4 regions of the Streptomyces sp. NPDC046881 genome follow, and region 4 is predicted to be linked to each of the others. Evidence: riboswitches for the same ligand, from Rfam matches in the RefSeq annotation. Region 4 holds a riboswitch; each other region holds the start of a gene.
The links. Region 4 has a riboswitch for cobalamin ahead of ABZ923_RS38605 (HoxN/HupN/NixA family nickel/cobalt transporter). Riboswitches for the same ligand answer to the same signal wherever they lie in the genome.
Positions count from the first base shown of each region.

Region 1 (4,416 bases), on a different contig from region 4:
CGCTCAGCTTGTCGGCCGATCGGCCGTTGTCGTTGGCGCCCATGTCTCCTCCTGTGTGAGAGCCGGACGGACACGACACCAACGGACTCATGTCCCTCGGACGGCTGCAACTCCGAATGGGCGACGACCCAGTGGAGACAAGGGATGCACGCTCCGTCATTAGTCATTTCGGGTGACTGACGGCCCGCTGGGCGTGGATCCGGTCCTAGGCCCAAGGACTGATCGGCGTTCAGCCGTTCCTGCTGGTAGCTTGCACTTGCATCTTATTCGCAATAACGTCGGAGGACGTTGGACATGGCGCTGTACACGCTCCCGGAACTTCCGTACGACTACTCGGCGCTCGCGCCGGTGATCAGCCCGGAGATCATCGAGCTGCACCACGACAAGCACCACGCGGCCTACGTGAAGGGCGCGAACGACACCGTGGAACAGCTCGCCGAGGCACGGGACAAGGACGCCTGGGGCTCGGTCAACGGCCTGGAGAAGAACCTGGCCTTCCACCTCTCCGGGCACATCCTGCACAGCATCTACTGGCAGAACATGACCGGTCCGAAGGACGGCGGCGGCGAGCCCCTGGCCGCCGACGGCGTGGGCGAGCTGGCCGAGGCGATCAAGGAGTCCTTCGGCTCCTTCGCCGCCTTCAGGACCCAGCTGTCCAAGGCCGCGGCCACCACGCAGGGTTCGGGCTGGGGCGTGCTCGCCCACGAGCCGCTGAGCGGCCGCCTGATCGTGGAGCAGGTCTACGACCACCAGGGCAACGTCGGCCAGGGCTCCACCCCGCTCCTGGTCTTCGACGCCTGGGAGCACGCCTTCTACCTGCAGTACAGGAACCAGAAGGTGGACTTCGTCGAGGCGATGTGGCAGGTCGTCAACTGGCAGGACGTCGCCCGTCGTTTCGAGGCGGCCAAGTCCCGCACGGACGTGCTGCTGCTCGCCCCGTGACGAGGGGTCTCCCGCGGGCGTACCGCGCGCGGGAGACCCGCCGCACGGCGGCCGGGTGACGGGCCGCCACCGGTGATGACATGATGACCGGCGACACAAGGCGACGGCGGTCCGAGGAAGCCGGTGCGAATCCGGCGCGGTCCCGCCACTGTGACCGGTGAGCGAGTTCCGGCAGGCCACCGCCCCCGACGGGGTGGGAAGGCGGGACGAGCGACGACCCGGGAGCCAGGAGACTCACGCGGTCGCCTCCTCATGCGACACCGGGGCGGATCTCCCCGGGAGGGGAGCGGCGCGGTATGCCCGACAGGCCGACGGAAAAGACAGCGGGCGGACCGGTGCCGTGCCGGGTCGTCGTGTGCCGGGACTGCTGCTGCGGCAGCCCCAAGGTGACGGGCGATCACGCGGCGCAGACCGCGCGGTTGCGGGCGGAGATGCCCGTGCGCGTCTCCGACTGCCTCGACGTGTGCGACCAGGCCAACGTCATCGTCGTACAACCCTCCACCGCAGGCCGGGCCGCCGGCGCGCGACCGGTCTGGCTCGGGCTGGTCAACGACCCCGACGCGACCGAGGACATCGTCGCCTGGGTGCGCGCCGGTGGCCCGGGCGTGGCTCCCCGGCCCGACATCCTCGACCTGTACGCCTTCACCCCACCGCGCCGGCGCGCGGAGCCCTGAGCCGGACCGGTCGGATCGCGCCACCGCCGACCCACCGGGCACACGGCCGTTCACCCGGCACGAGAGGAAGATCACGCCGGTCGGAGGCGGTCTTGGCGGGGCTCCGATCCCGCGGTACGGTCTGTCCGAAATCGACGACGGCATAACGGAAGCCGGTGAGAGTCCGGCACGGTCGCGCCACTGTGTGCGGGCCCCGCGAGGGTGCCCGTGAGTCAGACCCGGGGCCGTCGTCCTGTGCACCACCGAGATGGGACGCGAATTCCCAGAGGAGGTTCTGCCATGGCGCAGACCGTCGCCCAGCCGACCGCCACCACTCCCGCCGTCCCCGCGAAGCTGCCGCTGAAGGCGATAGCTCCCTGGGCGGTCTTCTTCGGCATCCTGATGCTGGTCCTGCTCTACTTCGTCGGCGCCGAGCAGGGCGCCACCTCCGTGCTCAACGGCACGGACGTCCACGAGTGGGTGCACGACGCCCGCCATCTGCTCGGTTTCCCCTGCCACTGACGCGAGGGGACACCGCCCGCCCATGAATTCCGCAACCGTACGGAACCTCCTCGTACGGGGCATGCTCGCCGGCCTCGCGGCCGGCGTGCTCGCCCTGATCGCGGCCTACTTCCTCGGTGAGCCGAGCGTCGACAAGGCGATCGGCTTCGAGGACGCCCACTCCCACGAGCACGGGACGGAAGTCGTCTCCCGCTCCCTCCAGTCCACCGCGGGCCTCGCCACCGGCGTCCTCGTCTACGGGGTCGCCTTCGGCGGCATCGCCGCGCTCGCCTTCTGCTTCGCGCTCGGCCGGGTCGGCCGGATCGGTCCGCGCGCCACGGCGCTGCTGCTGTCCGGCTGCGCGCTGCTCACCGTGTACGTCGTGCCGTTCCTGAAGTACCCGGCCAACCCGCCGTCGGTCGGCGACCCCGGCACCATCGGCAAGCGGACCGGCCTGTACTTCCTGATGATGCTGCTCGGCGTCCTCCTGGCGGTCGCCGCCACCCTCCTCGGCCGACGCCTGGCGCCCGCCCTGGGCACCTGGTGGGCGACCGTGGCCGCGGTGGCCGCGTTCGCCGTCGCCGTCGGCTTGGCCTACGCGTTCCTGCCGGCCGTCAACGAGGTGCCGCGGGACTTCCCGGCCACCCTGCTGTGGCGGTTCCGGCTGTCCGCGCTGGCCATCCAGGCCGTCCTGTGGGGCGGATTCGGGCTCGCCTTCGGCGAGTCGGCCGAGCGGCTGCTGAACCCCCGGCCGGCCAGGGCCGGCCGCGCACGAGCGGTACCGGCCGCGCACTGACCTCCTTCCGGACGACCGGGGGCCCTTCGGAACCATCCGGGGGGCCTCCGGCGTTCGAGCGGCCGCTGCACCACCCGAGACGACGACGCACGCGCGCCGGACACCCGCCAGGAGCAGACCGCGCGGCGCGGGCCGGCAGACCCCACGGCCTGTCGTTCGGATCACGCCGAACGAAAGGACCTAGTCCGCCTCCGGGGCCGCCGGCGGACGCCCCAGCCGCAGGTTCCACCGGCCGGCCCGGCCGCTGAGTTCGGTCACGGTGAGCGGTGGCACGTCGAGACGCCAGAAGAGCGCGGCGGGCAGGTCCAGCGCCGCCACGACGGCGGCCCGCACCACCTCCGGTTCGACCACGGCGAGCGTACGGCCCCCCACGGCCTGGGCGTCGGCCAGCCAGCGTGCGATCCGGCCGCACAGGTCCCGGACCGACTCGCCGCCGTGCGGCGCGCAGGCGGGGTCGGTGAGCCAGCGGCCCACCGCCTCCGGCTCGTCCGCCCCCACCTCGTCCAGGGTGCGGCCCCGCCAGCGGCCCACGTCCAGACCGGCCAGCTCCGCCGCCGGCACGCCGTCCAGGCCCAGTGCGGCGGCCGTCTCACGACAGCGCGCGCCGGGGGAGACCAGCACCCGCGCCGCGGCGGGCAGCGACCCGGCCGCCGAACGGGCCCGCGCCGCACCGCCGTCGTCGAGGGAGGCGCCGTCGTCGAAGCGGGCCTGCCGCAGCGAGACGCTCATCGCGGGCGTGACGAGCAGGACTCGACTGGTCACACGGGCCCTCCTGTCACTGGTGTCCTGGGCGCGGGACCCGACCGGCAGGGCGAGCGCCGGCGCCGGCCGCTCACCGCGTGCCGCGTCCTCGCGAACCTAGCATCCGTATGCGGAGCTCCCTGCGCGCCCCGGTGCGGTCCGGTGTGCGGCATGCTTCGGCGTGTGGGGTTGCGGAGGCGTCGTGGGCGAGAGAGCAACGGGGACCGAGGGGCCGGGGCCGGGCGGGATGAGGCCGTGGCGGTTCGTCGTCTGGTTCGGCCTGGTCAGCCTGCTCGCCGACTTCGTGTACGAGGGGGCCCGCTCCGTCACCGGCCCCCTGCTGGCGTCCCTCGGCGCCTCCGCCCTGGTCGTAGGGGTGGTCACCGGCGCCGGTGAGGCGGCGGCACTGGGACTGCGCCTGGTGTCCGGCCCGCTGGCCGACCGCACGCGCCGCTTCTGGGGCCTGTCGATCGCCGGGTACGCCCTGACCGTGCTCTCCGTGCCGCCGCTGGGCGTGGTCGGTGTTCTGTGGGCGGCCTGCGCCCTGGTCGTGGCCGAACGGGTCGGCAAGGCGGTGCGCTCCCCGGCGAAGGACACCCTGCTCTCGCACGCCACGGCCGCGACCGGACGCGGCCGGGGCTTCGCCGTCCACGAGGCGATGGACCAGGTGGGTGCCCTGGTCGGCCCGCTGACCGTGGCGGGCGTCCTCGCCCTCACCGGCGGCGCCTACGGCCCCGCGCTCGGCGTCCTCGCCGCACCCGGCGCGGCGGTGCTGGGCCTGCT
Region 1 covers NZ_JBEYXJ010000101.1:23,723-28,138, reverse strand. The annotation lists gene ABZ923_RS32940 (antibiotic biosynthesis monooxygenase family protein) at 1-43, opposite strand, end outside; gene ABZ923_RS32935 (superoxide dismutase) at 295-942, shown strand; cobalamin riboswitch at 1,056-1,178, shown strand; gene ABZ923_RS32930 ((2Fe-2S) ferredoxin domain-containing protein) at 1,239-1,616, shown strand; cobalamin riboswitch at 1,718-1,859, shown strand; gene ABZ923_RS32925 (CbtB-domain containing protein) at 1,896-2,117, shown strand; gene ABZ923_RS32920 (CbtA family protein) at 2,140-2,892, shown strand; gene ABZ923_RS32915 (histidine phosphatase family protein) at 3,073-3,654, opposite strand; gene ABZ923_RS32910 (MFS transporter) at 3,836-4,416, shown strand, end outside.
Region 1: it holds a riboswitch for cobalamin, as region 4 does, so the genes downstream of both, ABZ923_RS32925 (CbtB-domain containing protein) here and ABZ923_RS38605 (HoxN/HupN/NixA family nickel/cobalt transporter) in region 4, are expected to answer to the same signal.

Region 2 (4,416 bases), on a different contig from region 4:
CCGTTCACTTCCCGCGTCCTTTCAGCAGTCGGCGCGCGGCGAGCGTGCTGCCGAGGGCGAGCAGGCCGACGCGGCGGGAGAGCCGTACGGCCCGGTCGATGTCGGTGACCCGGACCGGCCGTCCGGTGGCACCGTTGAGCACCGGGCGGTGCTCGACCCGGCCGCCGTAGGAGAGCGTCCCGCCCAGGCGGACGCCGAGGGCACCGGCGAAGGAGGCCTCCACAGGCCCGGCGTTGGGGCTCGGGTGCCGGTGCGCGTCGGCCTTCCAGGCGCGCAGGGCACCGCGCGGATCCGGTCCGGCCGCGGCGGCGAGCACGGCGGTCAGCCGGGCCCCCGGCCAGCCGGCGACGTCGTCGAGGCGGGCGGCGGCCCAGCCGAAGCGCCGGAAGCGGGGCGACCGGTGACCCACCATCGCGTCCAGGGTGTTGACCGCCCGGAACCCGAGCAGCCCCGGAACCCCGGCCACCGCACCCCACACGAGGGCGCCGACGACCGCGTCGGAGGTGTTCTCGGCGACCGACTCGACCACGGCCCGGGCGATGCCGTCGGCGTCCAGCGCCTGCGGGTCCCGGCCGCACAGGTGGGGCAGCCGCGCCCGGGCCGCCTCGACGTCCCCCGACTCCAGGGCGCGCCCGATCGTGCGGGCCTCCCGGGCGAGCGAGGTGCCGCCCACGACGGCCCAGGTGGCGGCGGCGGTCAGCGCGACGGAGGCGGTACGGGAGGGGCGTACGGTACGCGCGGCCAGTGCGCCGAGTGCGACGGCGCCGCCGGCGCACACGGCGGTGTGCAGGGCGCCCCAGCCGCGGTGGTCGTGCCACAACGCGCCTTCCGCGGCGCCCGCCGCCCGGCCGAACACGGCGACGGGATGTCCGCGGCGCGGATCGCCGAGAAGCAGGTCCCCGAGGACGCCGGCGGCGGCGCCGTACGCGTATGTGCGATCGGCACCCATCGGCTCAGCCGGCCGTGGGAACAGGAACGGGCCTGGTACGGGTCCTCGATCGGCAGCCGAGCATGGCGATATGTGTCCTCACTCAGGGTGTCCGCGCCCTGGTTCGACGTGAATCGGCGGTGAGAGTTCCTGGCTCCCGGGGTTCATTCCCCGGTGACAGTGGCGGGACCGCGCCGGATTCGCACCGGCTTCCTCTCCTGCCGCCGTACATGGCCTGGGCAGTCCACCACGTGCCCGGAACGGCCGTCAACCTGCCTTTGACCTGCGAGGGGAGAGTGTGCCGATCCCCACACCGCGGGGCGTGCGGGCCTGATGGGACAACGGCAGAGGCTCCCCTGCCCGACACGGGAAGGGGAGCCTCTCGGATGATCGGTCAGGCCTTGGCCACGATCAGGTTGATGCCGTACGCCACCGCCGCCGCGCACGCCGCGAAGCAGAGGTAGGCGCCGGTGACGGCGAGGCCGGCGGAACCGCCCTGCGCCACGGCCTTCTCACGGCGGTTCAGGCCCGCGATGCCGAGGGTGAACAGGGCCACCAGGCCCACCGTGACCACGAGGCTGACGCCGAACACGGAGCCCAGGGCTGCCCAGTCGATCTTCATAGTGCTTCCTTCGGTAACCGGGTGCTCGGGGTCAGACCGCGGCGGCCGGCGGGCTGGCCGGTTCGGCGGGGGCGGTGTTCTGCTGCGGGAACGCGAGGTCCAGCTCGGCGGCGACCGCGGCGGTGGGCGGCGGGATCACGGCGGCGATGGCGGTGGTGACCACACCGGCCGGCTCGTCGCTCTCCTCGACCACGTTGGTGTGGTCGACGACCTCGCGGCGGGAGATCTTCCAGATCGCGGCGCTCGCGGCGACGAGGAAGACGGCGACGACGGCGGTGCCCCAGTCACCCAGGCCGGTGACGGCCTCGGCACCCGCGCCGACCAGCGCGGCGGCCGGCAGGGTCAGCGCCCAGGCGACGAACATGCGGGTCGCGGTGGACCAGCGGACCACGCCGCCCTTGCGGCCCAGACCCGCGCCCATCACCGAGCCGGAGACGACGTGCGTGGTGGAGAGGGAGAAGCCGAGGTGCGAGGAGGCCAGGATGGCGGTCGCGGCGCTGGTCTGCGCGGCGAAGCCCTGGCGCGGCTCCAGGTCGGTCAGGCCCTTGCCCATGGTGCGGATGATGCGCCAGCCGCCGATGTAGGTGCCGAGCGCGATGGCCAGGCCGGCGGAGAGGATCACCCAGGTGGGAGGGTTGGAGCCGGGGGCGAGCGAGCCGCCGGCCACCAGGGCGAGGGTGATGATGCCCATCGTCTTCTGGGCGTCGTTGGTGCCGTGGGCCAGGGAGACCAGGCCGGCGGAGGCGATCTGGCCGACGCGGTAGCCCTTGCGGGTCGCCTCGCCGTCCGCGGTGCCGCCGATGCCGTAGGAGAACCGGGTGGCCAGCAGCGAGGCCAGGCCCGCGACGATCGGCGCGGCGACGGCCGGCAGCAGCACCTTGGTGACCAGGACGTCACCGTGGACGGCGCCGAAGCCGGCGGAGGCGACGGTGGCGCCGACCAGGCCGCCCATCAGGGCGTGCGAGGAGCTGGAGGGCAGGCCCACCAGCCAGGTCAGCAGGTTCCAGAGGATCGCGCCGACCAGGGCGGCGAAGATGACCTCGGGACGGATGCCGGTCTCGTCGACGAGACCCTTGGAGATCGTGTTGGCGACCTCCACGGAGAGGAAGGCGCCCACGAGGTTGAGGGCGGCGGACATGGTCACCGCGATCTTCGGCTTCAGGGCGCCTGTCGAGATGGTGGTGGCCATCGCGTTCGCGGTGTCGTGGAAACCGTTCGTGAAATCGAACGCGAGAGCGGTCACGACCACTATCGCGAGGATCAGCGAGAAGCTTTCCATTTACCCAGGCAATCGTTCGAGGTCATTGGCTGGTCGAACGTAGGCAACCTGGGTGAACGGAAGATGAACTGAGGCGGGCGCGAGGGTGTCAGTAACGCGCGCGAGAGATTCCGCTTGTGCTCCTCGCCCCAGGCGCCCCTTGGCTACCGGCCCCGGGCCAGGATCCGCAGCCGGCTCAGCGGGCCGTTGAAGAGATTCTGGTCACCCGGCAGCCGGCCCTTGGTGGCGTACTGCCAGAACGTCCAGTAGCGCCAGCCGCCCGGCAGCGTCCCCGGCCGCGAGGTGCCGTGCCGGGCGATCCACAGGGGGTTCGAGGAGGAGAAGGCGCGGCTGTTCCCGGTGCACAGCTTCCACCACTGGGTCGTGGTGTAGATCACCGGACGGCGGCCGGTCTGCCGCCGGACCTCGTCGCTGAAGGACCGGATCCAGCGGACCATCCGGGCCTTGCCCAGCCCGTAGCACTTGTGCCGCGCGCTGTACGGGTTGTACTCGATGTCCAGCGCGGGCGGCAGCGTCCAGCCGTCCGCCCGCCAGCCGCCGCCGTGCCGCACGAAGTACGCGGCCTGCCGGGCTCCGGAGGACCGGTCGGGCAGGGCGAAGTGGTACGCGCCGTGCAGCAGGCCGGCCTTGCGGGCGCCGGAGTACTGCCCGGAGAAGTACGGGTTGCGGTAGGTCGTGGACTCGGTCGCCTTGACGTACACGAACGTGGCGCCCTTCGCCGCGGCGGCGGCCCAGTCGACGCCCCTCTGGTGGGACGAGACGTCGTGCCCCCGGGGCGTCCCGGCGGCGAGCGCCGACAGGCCGGCGGGCTCGGAGGCGTCGGCGGGCTGTGACGTTTCGGCTGCCTGCGAGGCTCCGGCCGGCTGCGAGGCGCCGGCTGCCTCGGCCCCTCGTGCCGGATCGCCGGGGGCGGCCGGCCCGGCCGACGCGGGTGCGGTGCCCGCGAGGGCGAGGGCCGCCGTGGCCGCCGCGAGAACACCGGCGCGGCGGCGGACAAGGGTGCGTTCACGGGCCATGCGTTTCCCCGGGGTGGCGGACGACCGCGGGCGGCGGCGATCGTCCCGTGGGCAAGAGAGGCCATTGAAGGCTCGATGATCACCGCATTCAGGCCGATTCCGAGCGTTTCGCCGCCAGGTCCGCCCGTTCGGCCGTACGGTTTCCGGGCGGAAGCGACCGACCCTGCCCGCTCGGCACCGGTCCGGCTGGCAGGATCACCGCATGGCTGAACCGCTGCGGAACACGGACGACGGACACCAGGCCGGGCACCAGGCGGGAGACCGGGCCGGAGACCGGGCCGGGGATCAGGACGTGGCACGGCTGTGGGCGGACGTGGTCGCGACGGCGCGCCGGACCGTCGCCGACGGGCTGGTCGTCGGCACCTCCGGCAACGTCTCCGCACGCATCGGCGACCTCGTGCTGGTCACCCCGTCGGGCGTCCCCTACGACCGGCTCACCCCCGACGACCTCACCGGCGTCGACCTCACCGGACGCCAGGTGCTCGGCACCCTCGTGCCGACCAGCGAGCTGCCCATGCACCTCGCCGTCTACCGCACCACCGACGCCCGCGCCGTCGTCCACACCCACGCC
Region 2 covers NZ_JBEYXJ010000013.1:44,248-48,663, forward strand. The annotation lists gene ABZ923_RS09415 (cobyric acid synthase) at 1-8, opposite strand, end outside; gene ABZ923_RS09420 (cobalamin biosynthesis protein) at 5-949, opposite strand; cobalamin riboswitch at 1,050-1,192, opposite strand; gene ABZ923_RS09425 (hypothetical protein) at 1,323-1,550, opposite strand; gene ABZ923_RS09430 (inorganic phosphate transporter) at 1,582-2,829, opposite strand; gene ABZ923_RS09435 (lysozyme) at 2,973-3,845, opposite strand; gene ABZ923_RS09440 (class II aldolase/adducin family protein) at 4,048-4,416, shown strand, end outside.
Region 2: it holds a riboswitch for cobalamin, as region 4 does, so the genes downstream of both, ABZ923_RS09420 (cobalamin biosynthesis protein) here and ABZ923_RS38605 (HoxN/HupN/NixA family nickel/cobalt transporter) in region 4, are expected to answer to the same signal.

Region 3 (4,416 bases), on a different contig from region 4:
CGTCGAGAACCGCCTCCTCCAGGCCGTCGGCGAGGACCACCACCTTGTCGTCGGCGAGCAGTTGCTGCCAGACCCGGTCGTTCTTGGTGCGCGCGAGGATGCCCCGGGGCGCTTCCTCGGCGAACCGCTGCCTGGCCATGGCCTCGAAGTTCAGATCGGGCCCGGTGGCGTCCCTCAGCCGGATCGGCACGGGCACGGCGTGCTGCCGGGCGAGCAGTTCGGTGAGCCGTACCAGGACGGCCGTCTTGCCCGTGCCGACGCCCCCGACGAGCAGGTACGGCCTGCGGGTCTCACGCTGCCGCAGCCGCTGGGCGATGACCCGGGCGATCTCCTCGCGGCCCACGATCTCGGCGATGTCGGGTCCGGCGGTGGGCACCAGCTTGCGGGGATGCCTGCGCGCCTTCACGAGGTAGCGCCGCTTCGTCCACCAGTACCAGAAGAACAGGAAGAGGGCGGCGGCGATCGAGGCGGTGAGGACCGGACCGACGAAGCGGAGGATGACGTCGAATCCGCCCTGGTTGTCCTGGTTCGCCTTCCGCCACTTCTCGAACTCCGTCGTGTGGTGCGAGACCAGGATGTACACGCCCTCCGCGACCCACGCGAGGACGGCGAGCGCGGCACCGGCCCAGACGACCCGGAGGGTGTTGGTGTACGAGGCCCATCTACGCCACTTCCGGGGACGGGTGGTGTCGTGCCGGGCCTCCAGCCTGATGGTCAGATAGTGCCAGTAGGCCAGGAAGGAACCCCTGACCCGGCGCCACACCCGCCGGGGGTACAGCGTCGCCATCGGCGCGTTGCGGGGGCGCTGTTTGCCCGGCGGGTGACGGACGATCCTCGTCATGGTGCGTTCTCCTTCCGAGACCGGCTCTCGGCACGGAGGACCCCGCGGGCACCTACTTCCATGGAAACACGCACCGTCCGCCCCGCAACCCGGCAAACGGCCTCCGACACCGGACCGGCACAACATCTGGGGGTGCCACGGGAACCCGGCACTAGATGTATGCTCGTGATCGCTGTCGCCGCAGGGGAATCCGGTGCGAGTCCGGAACTGTCCCGCAACGGTGTACCTGCGTGTTCCCGCACGCCTGTTGAGTCCGAGGACCTGTCGGCAGCACACCCGGACGTCCGGTCCGGGTGGGTTCTGAAACGTCCGGGCCTCGTGGAGTGGGCCGGTGGACGCGACGCCGTGCGCGCTCGTGGCTGCCCCCTGCCCTCCGCCGGGCCCCCGTGCCGAGCGAGGGAGAGCCCCACGTGACCATCGCGCCAGCCGACCCGGCTTCAGTCAGCGAGCTGGAGACCGACGGTCCCGGTACCGCACTGCTGCGGACCCTGACCGAGCTGACCGCCGACCTGCCCGACGCCGACCCGGGCCGGATCGCCGCCGCCGCGCTGCGCGGCCGGTCCGCGCGGGCCGACGAGGCGGAGCTGCGTGAGCTGGCCACGGAGGCGGCCGCCGGCCTGATCTCCGAGGACCCCGCGTACTCGAAGCTGGCCGCCCGGCTGCTGACGCTCACCATCCGGGCCGAGGCCGCCTCGCAGGGCGTCACGTCCTTCACCGAGTCCATCGCGGTCGGCCACCGCGAGGGCCTGGTCGCCGACCGCACCGCCGAGTTCGCGCGTCTGCACGCCGAGCGGCTCGACGCGCTGGTCGACGCCTCCGCCGACGACCGCTTCGGCTACTTCGGCCTGCGCACCCTCCACAGCCGCTACCTGCTGCGCCACCCGATCACCCGCAAGGTCGTCGAGACGCCCCAGCACTTCATGCTGCGCGTGGCGAGCGGCCTCGCCGAGGACGACACGACCCGCTCGGTGGACGAAGTCGCGGCGCTGTACGGCCTGATGAGCCGCCTGGACTACCTGCCGTCCTCCCCCACCCTGTTCAACTCCGGTACGCGCCACCCGCAGATGTCGTCCTGCTACCTGCTGGACTCGCCGCTGGACGAGCTGGACTCCATCTACGACCGCTACCACCAGGTGGCCCGGCTGTCGAAGCACGCCGGTGGCATCGGCCTGTCCTACTCGCGCATCCGCTCGCGGGGTTCGCTGATCCGGGGCACGAACGGGCACTCCAACGGCATCGTGCCGTTCCTGAAGACCCTGGACGCCTCCGTCGCCGCGGTGAACCAGGGCGGCCGGCGCAAGGGCGCCGCCGCGGTCTACCTGGAGACCTGGCACTCCGACATCGAGGAGTTCCTGGAGCTGCGCGACAACACCGGCGAGGACGCCCGCCGCACCCACAACCTCAACCTCGCGCACTGGATCCCGGACGAGTTCATGCGCCGGGTCAACGCCGACGAGCAGTGGTCGCTGTTCTCCCCCGCCGACGTCCCCGAGCTGGTCGACCTGTGGGGCGAGGAGTTCGACGCCGCCTACCGCAAGGCCGAGGCCGCCGAACTGGCCAGGAAGACGCTGCCCGCACGGGAGCTGTACGGCCGGATGATGCGCACCCTGGCGCAGACCGGCAACGGCTGGATGACCTTCAAGGACGCCGCCAACCGCACCGCGAACCAGACCGCCCTGCCCGGCAACGTCATCCACTCCTCCAACCTGTGCACGGAGATCCTGGAGGTCACCGACGACGGCGAGACGGCCGTGTGCAACCTCGGCTCCGTCAACCTCGGCGCCTTCGTCCAGGACGGGGACATCGACTGGGAGCGCCTGGACGAGACCGTCCGCACGGCCGTCACCTTCCTCGACCGCGTCGTGGACATCAACTTCTACCCCACCGAGCAGGCGGGCCGCTCCAACGCCAAGTGGCGCCCGGTCGGCCTGGGCGCGATGGGCCTGCAGGACGTCTTCTTCAAGCTGCGCCTGCCCTTCGACTCCCCCGCCGCCAAGGCCCTGTCCACACGGATCGCCGAGCGGATCATGCTCGCCGCCTACGAGGCCTCCGCCGACCTCGCCGAACGCAACGGCCCCCTGCCCGCCTGGGAGCAGACCCGCGCCGCCCGCGGGGTCCTCCACCCCGACCACTACGACGTCGACCTGACCTGGCCGGAGCGCTGGGACGCCCTGCGCGCGCGCATCGCGGAGACCGGCATGCGCAACTCGCTGCTGCTGGCGATCGCGCCGACGGCCACCATCGCGTCCATCGCGGGCGTGTACGAGTGCATCGAGCCGCAGGTCTCCAACCTGTTCAAGCGCGAGACCCTCTCCGGCGAGTTCCTCCAGGTCAACTCCTACCTGGTCCAGGACCTGAAGGACCTCGGTGTCTGGGACGCCCGCACCCGCGAGGCCCTGCGCGACTCCAACGGCTCCGTCCAGGACTTCCGCTGGATCCCCGAGGAGGTCCGGGAGCTGTACCGCACGGCCTGGGAGATCCCCCAGCGCGGACTGATCGACATGGCCGCCGCGCGGACCCCGTTCCTGGACCAGGCCCAGTCCCTGAACCTGTTCCTGGAGACGCCGACGATCGGCAAGCTCTCCTCCATGTACGCCTACGCCTGGAAGTCCGGGCTGAAGACGACGTACTACCTGCGCTCGCGCCCCGCCACGCGCATCGCCCGCGCCGCCCAGGGCCAGGCGCAGGCCGCCAAGCCCATCCCCGTGCAGCAGGTCGCCGAGCCCGACGCGATCGCCTGCTCCCTGGAAAACCCCGAGTCCTGCGAGGCCTGCCAGTAATGACCAGCCGAAACACCAACCTGCTCGACCCCGGCTTCGAGTTGACTCTCCGTCCCATGCGCTACCCCGACTTCTACGAGCGCTACCGGGACGCCATCAAGAACACCTGGACCGTCGAAGAGGTCGACCTCCACTCCGACGTCGCCGACCTCGCCAAGCTCACGCCCGAAGAGCAGCACCTGATCGGCCGTCTCGTCGCGTTCTTCGCCACCGGCGACTCGATCGTCGCCAACAACCTGGTGCTGACCCTCTACAAGCACATCAACTCCCCCGAGGCCCGCCTGTACCTTTCCAGGCAGCTGTTCGAGGAGGCCGTCCACGTCCAGTTCTACCTGACCCTGCTGGACACCTACCTGCCCGACCCGGACGACCGCGCCGCCGCCTTCGACGCCGTGGAGAACATCCCCTCCATCCGCGAGAAGGCCGAGTTCTGCTTCAAGTGGATCAACGAGGTCGAGAAGATCGACCGCCTGGAGACGAAGGCCGACCGCCGCCGCTTCCTGCTCAACCTCATCTGCTTCGCCGCCTGCATCGAGGGTCTCTTCTTCTACGGCGCCTTCGCCTACGTCTACTGGTTCCGCAGCCGCGGCCTCCTGCACGGCCTCGCCACCGGCACCAACTGGGTCTTCCGCGACGAGACCATGCACATGAGCTTCGCCTTCGACGTCGTCGACACCGTCCGCAAGGAGGAGCCGGAGCTCTTCGACGACCAGCTCCAGCAGCAGGTCACCGACATGCTCCGCGAAGCCGTCGAAGCGGAGCTGCAGTTCGCGCGTGACCTGTGCGGCGACGGCC
Region 3 covers NZ_JBEYXJ010000077.1:37,658-42,073, forward strand. The annotation lists gene ABZ923_RS29115 (ATP-binding protein) at 1-841, opposite strand, end outside; cobalamin riboswitch at 991-1,125, shown strand; gene ABZ923_RS29120 (ribonucleoside-diphosphate reductase subunit alpha) at 1,252-3,621, shown strand; gene ABZ923_RS29125 (ribonucleotide-diphosphate reductase subunit beta) at 3,621-4,416, shown strand, end outside.
Region 3: it holds a riboswitch for cobalamin, as region 4 does, so the genes downstream of both, ABZ923_RS29120 (ribonucleoside-diphosphate reductase subunit alpha) here and ABZ923_RS38605 (HoxN/HupN/NixA family nickel/cobalt transporter) in region 4, are expected to answer to the same signal.

Region 4 (4,416 bases):
CTCGCCGACCACCTGCACGCAGTTGTGGTTGAGGGTGCCGCCGCCGGGCGCCTGCTGCACCCACAGCTCCTTCGCCCCGGTCGCCTTCTTCACCAGCCGCTCGACGCGGGCGAGTTCGCCGGGTTCGAGGCCGGGCATCGCACGCAGCCCGGGCCAGGTCTCGGAGGTGTACGGATATCCCCGCACCCAGTCGTCCTTGTCCAGGCACCGCTGCCGTACCGCGTCGACGCCGGGCAGGACGTCGTCCAGCACCCAGTAGTCGCGGCCCTTGGTGGGCTTGCGGTAGGGCAGGACGGGCAGCGCGGCCGGCGGGCGGGGCGGGGGCTGTGGGGGCATGCGGCGAATCTAGGGGCGGGCCCGGTCTGCCTTCTCCCGCGGACAGGTCAACCTTCCGCCCAGGAACGATCAACCGTTCGCCAACAGGCTTCGGTGATTCTTTACCCGGCGGCACCGAGACGAACGGCCTTCGCATCCGTACTGCTGTGCGTCGGAACCGCCCACGGGCGGGAACCCCTGCAGGAGGAACGGTGCGCTTTTCGCGGAACGCGACGGGAACGCTCTTCGTGGGCGGTGCGATGGCCCTGACCCTCACCGCTCTCGCCTACCCGGGCATGCTCGGCCTGGACAAGGTCTCCACCGCCCAGGACCGTGTCATCGCCAACACCCAGTGGGGCCCCCTCACCGAGCAGGACCGGGACTTCGTGGTGAAGGTGCGTGCGGCGGGTCTGTGGGAGTACCCGGTGGGCCAGATCGGGCTGCAGAAGGGCGGCTCCAAGGCGGTGATCACGGCCAGCCAGCACCTGATCGACGGGCACGCGGCGCTGGACACCACCTGCCGCAAGATCGCGCCGATGCTGAACATCACGCTGCCCAACGTGGCGAGCCCCCAGCAGGAGGGCTTCGTGAACACGTTGAAGTCGGACACCGGCAAGCAGTTCGACACCGACTTCGCCAACATCCTGCGCATGACGCACGGTTCGATCTTCAACGCGATCGCGAAGATCCGCTCCACCACCAAGAACTCGTTGATCCGGGCCCTCGCCGACCAGGCCAACGACACCGTGCTCGACCACATGACCGTGATGGAGAAGACGGGTCTGGTCGACTTCGACCAGACCCTGTTCCAGCAGACCACCCCGCCGAAGCTGCCCAACTCGGACCTGACCCCGCCGGCCCCGGCCCCCGGCCAGCCGGAGGTGGTGCTCACCCCGCCGGCGACCGCCACCGCCAGCCCGGTGGACATCAGCGGCCTCATCAGCGGCGGCGGCGCCCCGGCCGCGGGGGCGAGCCCGGACCCGGCTCCGACGGGGGGCTGAGGTCTTTCACACGACAGGGCCTAGCCCAGCCACACGGTGGTGTCCGGCGGGAGGGTCCTGTCCGTCGGCAGGGGTGTGCTGGCCAGCAGGACCTCGCCCGGCGGCAGCGGGACCGGGTCCGGGCCGAGGTTGGTGACGTTGCGCCAGCCCTCGGTGCGGGCGAAGTCCAGCACGCCGGCGGGCGTGTCCGGCGTCCAGGCCAGCGTCTCCCCCTCCAGCAGCTTGCGGCGCAGCCGCAGCGCCGTGCGGTACAGCTCCAGCGTGGAGCCCTCGGCGCCGGCCTGCGCCTCGACGGCGTACGCCGCGAACGACGCCGGCTGCGGCAGCCAGCCGGCCCCGGGCCCGAAGCCGTACGACGGTCCGGTCGTCGTCCACGGCAGCGGCACCCGGCAGCCGTCGCGGCCCTTGCGGACATGGCCGGTCTGCTCCCAGATCGGGTCCTGGAGCACCTCGGTGGGCAGGTCGGCGACCTCGGGCAGGCCGAGTTCCTCGCCCTGGTAGAGGTACGCCGACCCGGGCAGCGCCAGCATCAGCAGGCTCGCCGCCCGCGCCCGGCGCAGTCCGGCCGCCGGGTCGACCGCGGGCGCGGTGCCCTGGGAGAGCAGCCAGGCGGCCGGATCGGTGCCGGGCGGCAGCATGAGCCGGGAGGCGTGCCGTACGACGTCGTGGTTGGACAGCACCCAGGTCGCGGAGGCTCCGGCGGTGTGGGCCGTGGCCAGCGAGGCGGTGATGACGTCCCGCAGCTCCTCGGCATCCCAGCGCGCCTCCAGGTACTCGAAGTTGAACGCCTGGCCCAGTTCGTCCGGGCGGGCGTACAGGGCCCGGCGGGCGCCCGGCACCCAGGCCTCGGCGACGGCCGTGCGGGGCGGGCTGTAGGCGTCGAAGAGCTTGCGCCAGTCGCGGTAGATCTCGTGCACCTCGTCGCGGTCCCAGTACGGGTGGCTGCCCGGCGCCACCCGGGGCAGCGCCTCCTCGCCGGTCGCGCCGATGTCGCCGACGTCCCGCAGCGGCTCGGTGAGGTCCTTGGCCAGGCCGTGGGCGACGTCGACGCGGAAGCCGTCCACGCCCCGGTCGGACCAGAACCGCAGGGTGGTGCGGAAGTCGGCGCGGACCTCCTCGTTGTCCCAGTTGAGGTCGGGCTGCTCGGGGGCGAAGAGGTGCAGGTACCACTCCCCGTCCGGCACCCGCCGCCAGGCGCTGCCGCCGAACACCGACTGCCAGTCGCTGGGCGGCAGTTCCCCGTGCGCCCCGCGCCCCGGCCGGAAGACGTAGCGTTCCCGGGCGGCCGAGCCGGGCCCGGCCCGCAGCGCCTCCTGGAACCAGGGGTGCAGGTGCGAGGTGTGGTTGGGGACGATGTCCACGACGACCTTGAGCCCGAGCCGGTGCGCCTCGGCGACCAGGGCGTCGAAGTCCTCCAGCGTGCCGAGGCGCTCGTCGACCCCGCGCGGGTCGATGACGTCGTAGCCGCCGTCGGCGAGTTCGGAGGGGTAGAAGGGGCTCAGCCACAGGGCGTCCACGCCGAGCGCGGCCACGTGGTCCATCCGCTCGGCGATGCCCCGCAGGTCGCCGAGGCCGTCACCGTCGGCGTCGGCGAAACTGCGCGGATAGACCTGGTAGATGACGGCCTGCCGCCACCAGTCGGGGTTCCTGGACGAGAGGTCCGGCGAGTGGTCTGCCATACGGGCTCCCATGGGGGGACGGACGACGGTACGGAATCTGTATCTGTCCACATTGCCCGGAAAGGGAACGCGCGGTACGGCGCCACGCGACGGACGGCGCAGGGCGCACAGCGTTTGTGATCTTGCCTACCCGCGCCGGTAGGCGGCTATGCAGGAAACCGCGTGCCCGCCTACGGTGGACGGGCCGTGGTGTTCGGGAAGTCGATGGAAGGTCGACGCGGCCCTCGCCACTGTGATCGGGGAGTTCCCGTTCCGTCCGGCATCCGCCGGGCCACTGGTCGTACGACCGGGAAGGCAGGGACGGCGGACGTTCGACCCGTCAGCCAGGAGACCGGCCACGGCAGTCACGAAGTGATCCACGAGGTGTTGGAGCGTGAACCCGATGGCCGATGCTGCGTCTTTCCGCTGGCGGCGCGAGGACACCGTCAAGACGGTGGGGCTGATGGCGGTGATCGTCGCCCTGCACGTCGTCGCCTTCGGGATCCTGTACCTCCTGGTCGCGCCCCGCCACTACAAGGTGGGCACCGACGTGTTCGGGGTGGGCCTCGGCATCACGGCCTACACCCTCGGCATGCGGCACGCGTTCGACGCCGATCACATCGCCGCGATCGACAACACCACGCGCAAGCTGATGGCCGACGGCAAGCGGCCGGTGTCGGTGGGGTTCTGGTTCGCGCTCGGGCACTCCAGTGTCGTGGTGCTGCTGGCCCTGCTCATCGCGGGCGGCACCTCGCTGGCGGGGAAGGTGACGAACGAGGGGTCCACCACCCACCAGGTGCTGGGCTTCCTCGGCACGACGGTCTCCGGGACGTTCCTGTACCTCATCGCCGCGCTCAACCTGGTGGCGCTGCTCGGCATCCTCAAGGTGTTCCGGGCGATGCGCGCGGGGGCGTACGACGAGAAGGAGCTGGAGCAGCACCTGGACTCGCGGGGCTTCATGAACCGCGTGCTCGGGCGGCTCACCAGGTCCGTCTCGCGCCCGGGGCAGATGTACCCGCTGGGTTTCCTGTTCGGGCTCGGCTTCGACACGGCCACCGAGGTCACGCTGATGGTGATGGCGGGCTCGGGCGCGGCGGCCGGGCTGCCCTGGTACGCGATCCTCTGCCTGCCCCTGCTCTTCGCCGCCGGGATGAGCCTGTTCGACACGCTCGACGGCACGTTCATGAACTTCGCCTACCAGTGGGCGTTCTCCAACCCGGTCCGCAAGGTCTTCTACAACCTCGCCATCACCGGCCTGTCCATCGCCGTGGCCTTCTTCATCGGCACCATCGAGCTGGTCGGCGTCCTGCACGAGAAGTTCGGCCTGCACGACGACGTCACCGGCTGGATCGCCGGCCTCGACCTGGACAACGTCGGCTACCTCATCGTCGGCCTGTTCGTGGTGGTGTGGGCGGCGGCGCTGGCGTACTGGAAGGTCGCCC
Region 4 covers NZ_JBEYXJ010000160.1:9,979-14,394, forward strand. The annotation lists gene ABZ923_RS38590 (DUF6445 family protein) at 1-336, opposite strand, end outside; gene ABZ923_RS38595 (DUF4142 domain-containing protein) at 564-1,316, shown strand; gene ABZ923_RS38600 (glycoside hydrolase family 13 protein) at 1,337-2,995, opposite strand; cobalamin riboswitch at 3,166-3,350, shown strand; gene ABZ923_RS38605 (HoxN/HupN/NixA family nickel/cobalt transporter) at 3,378-4,416, shown strand, end outside.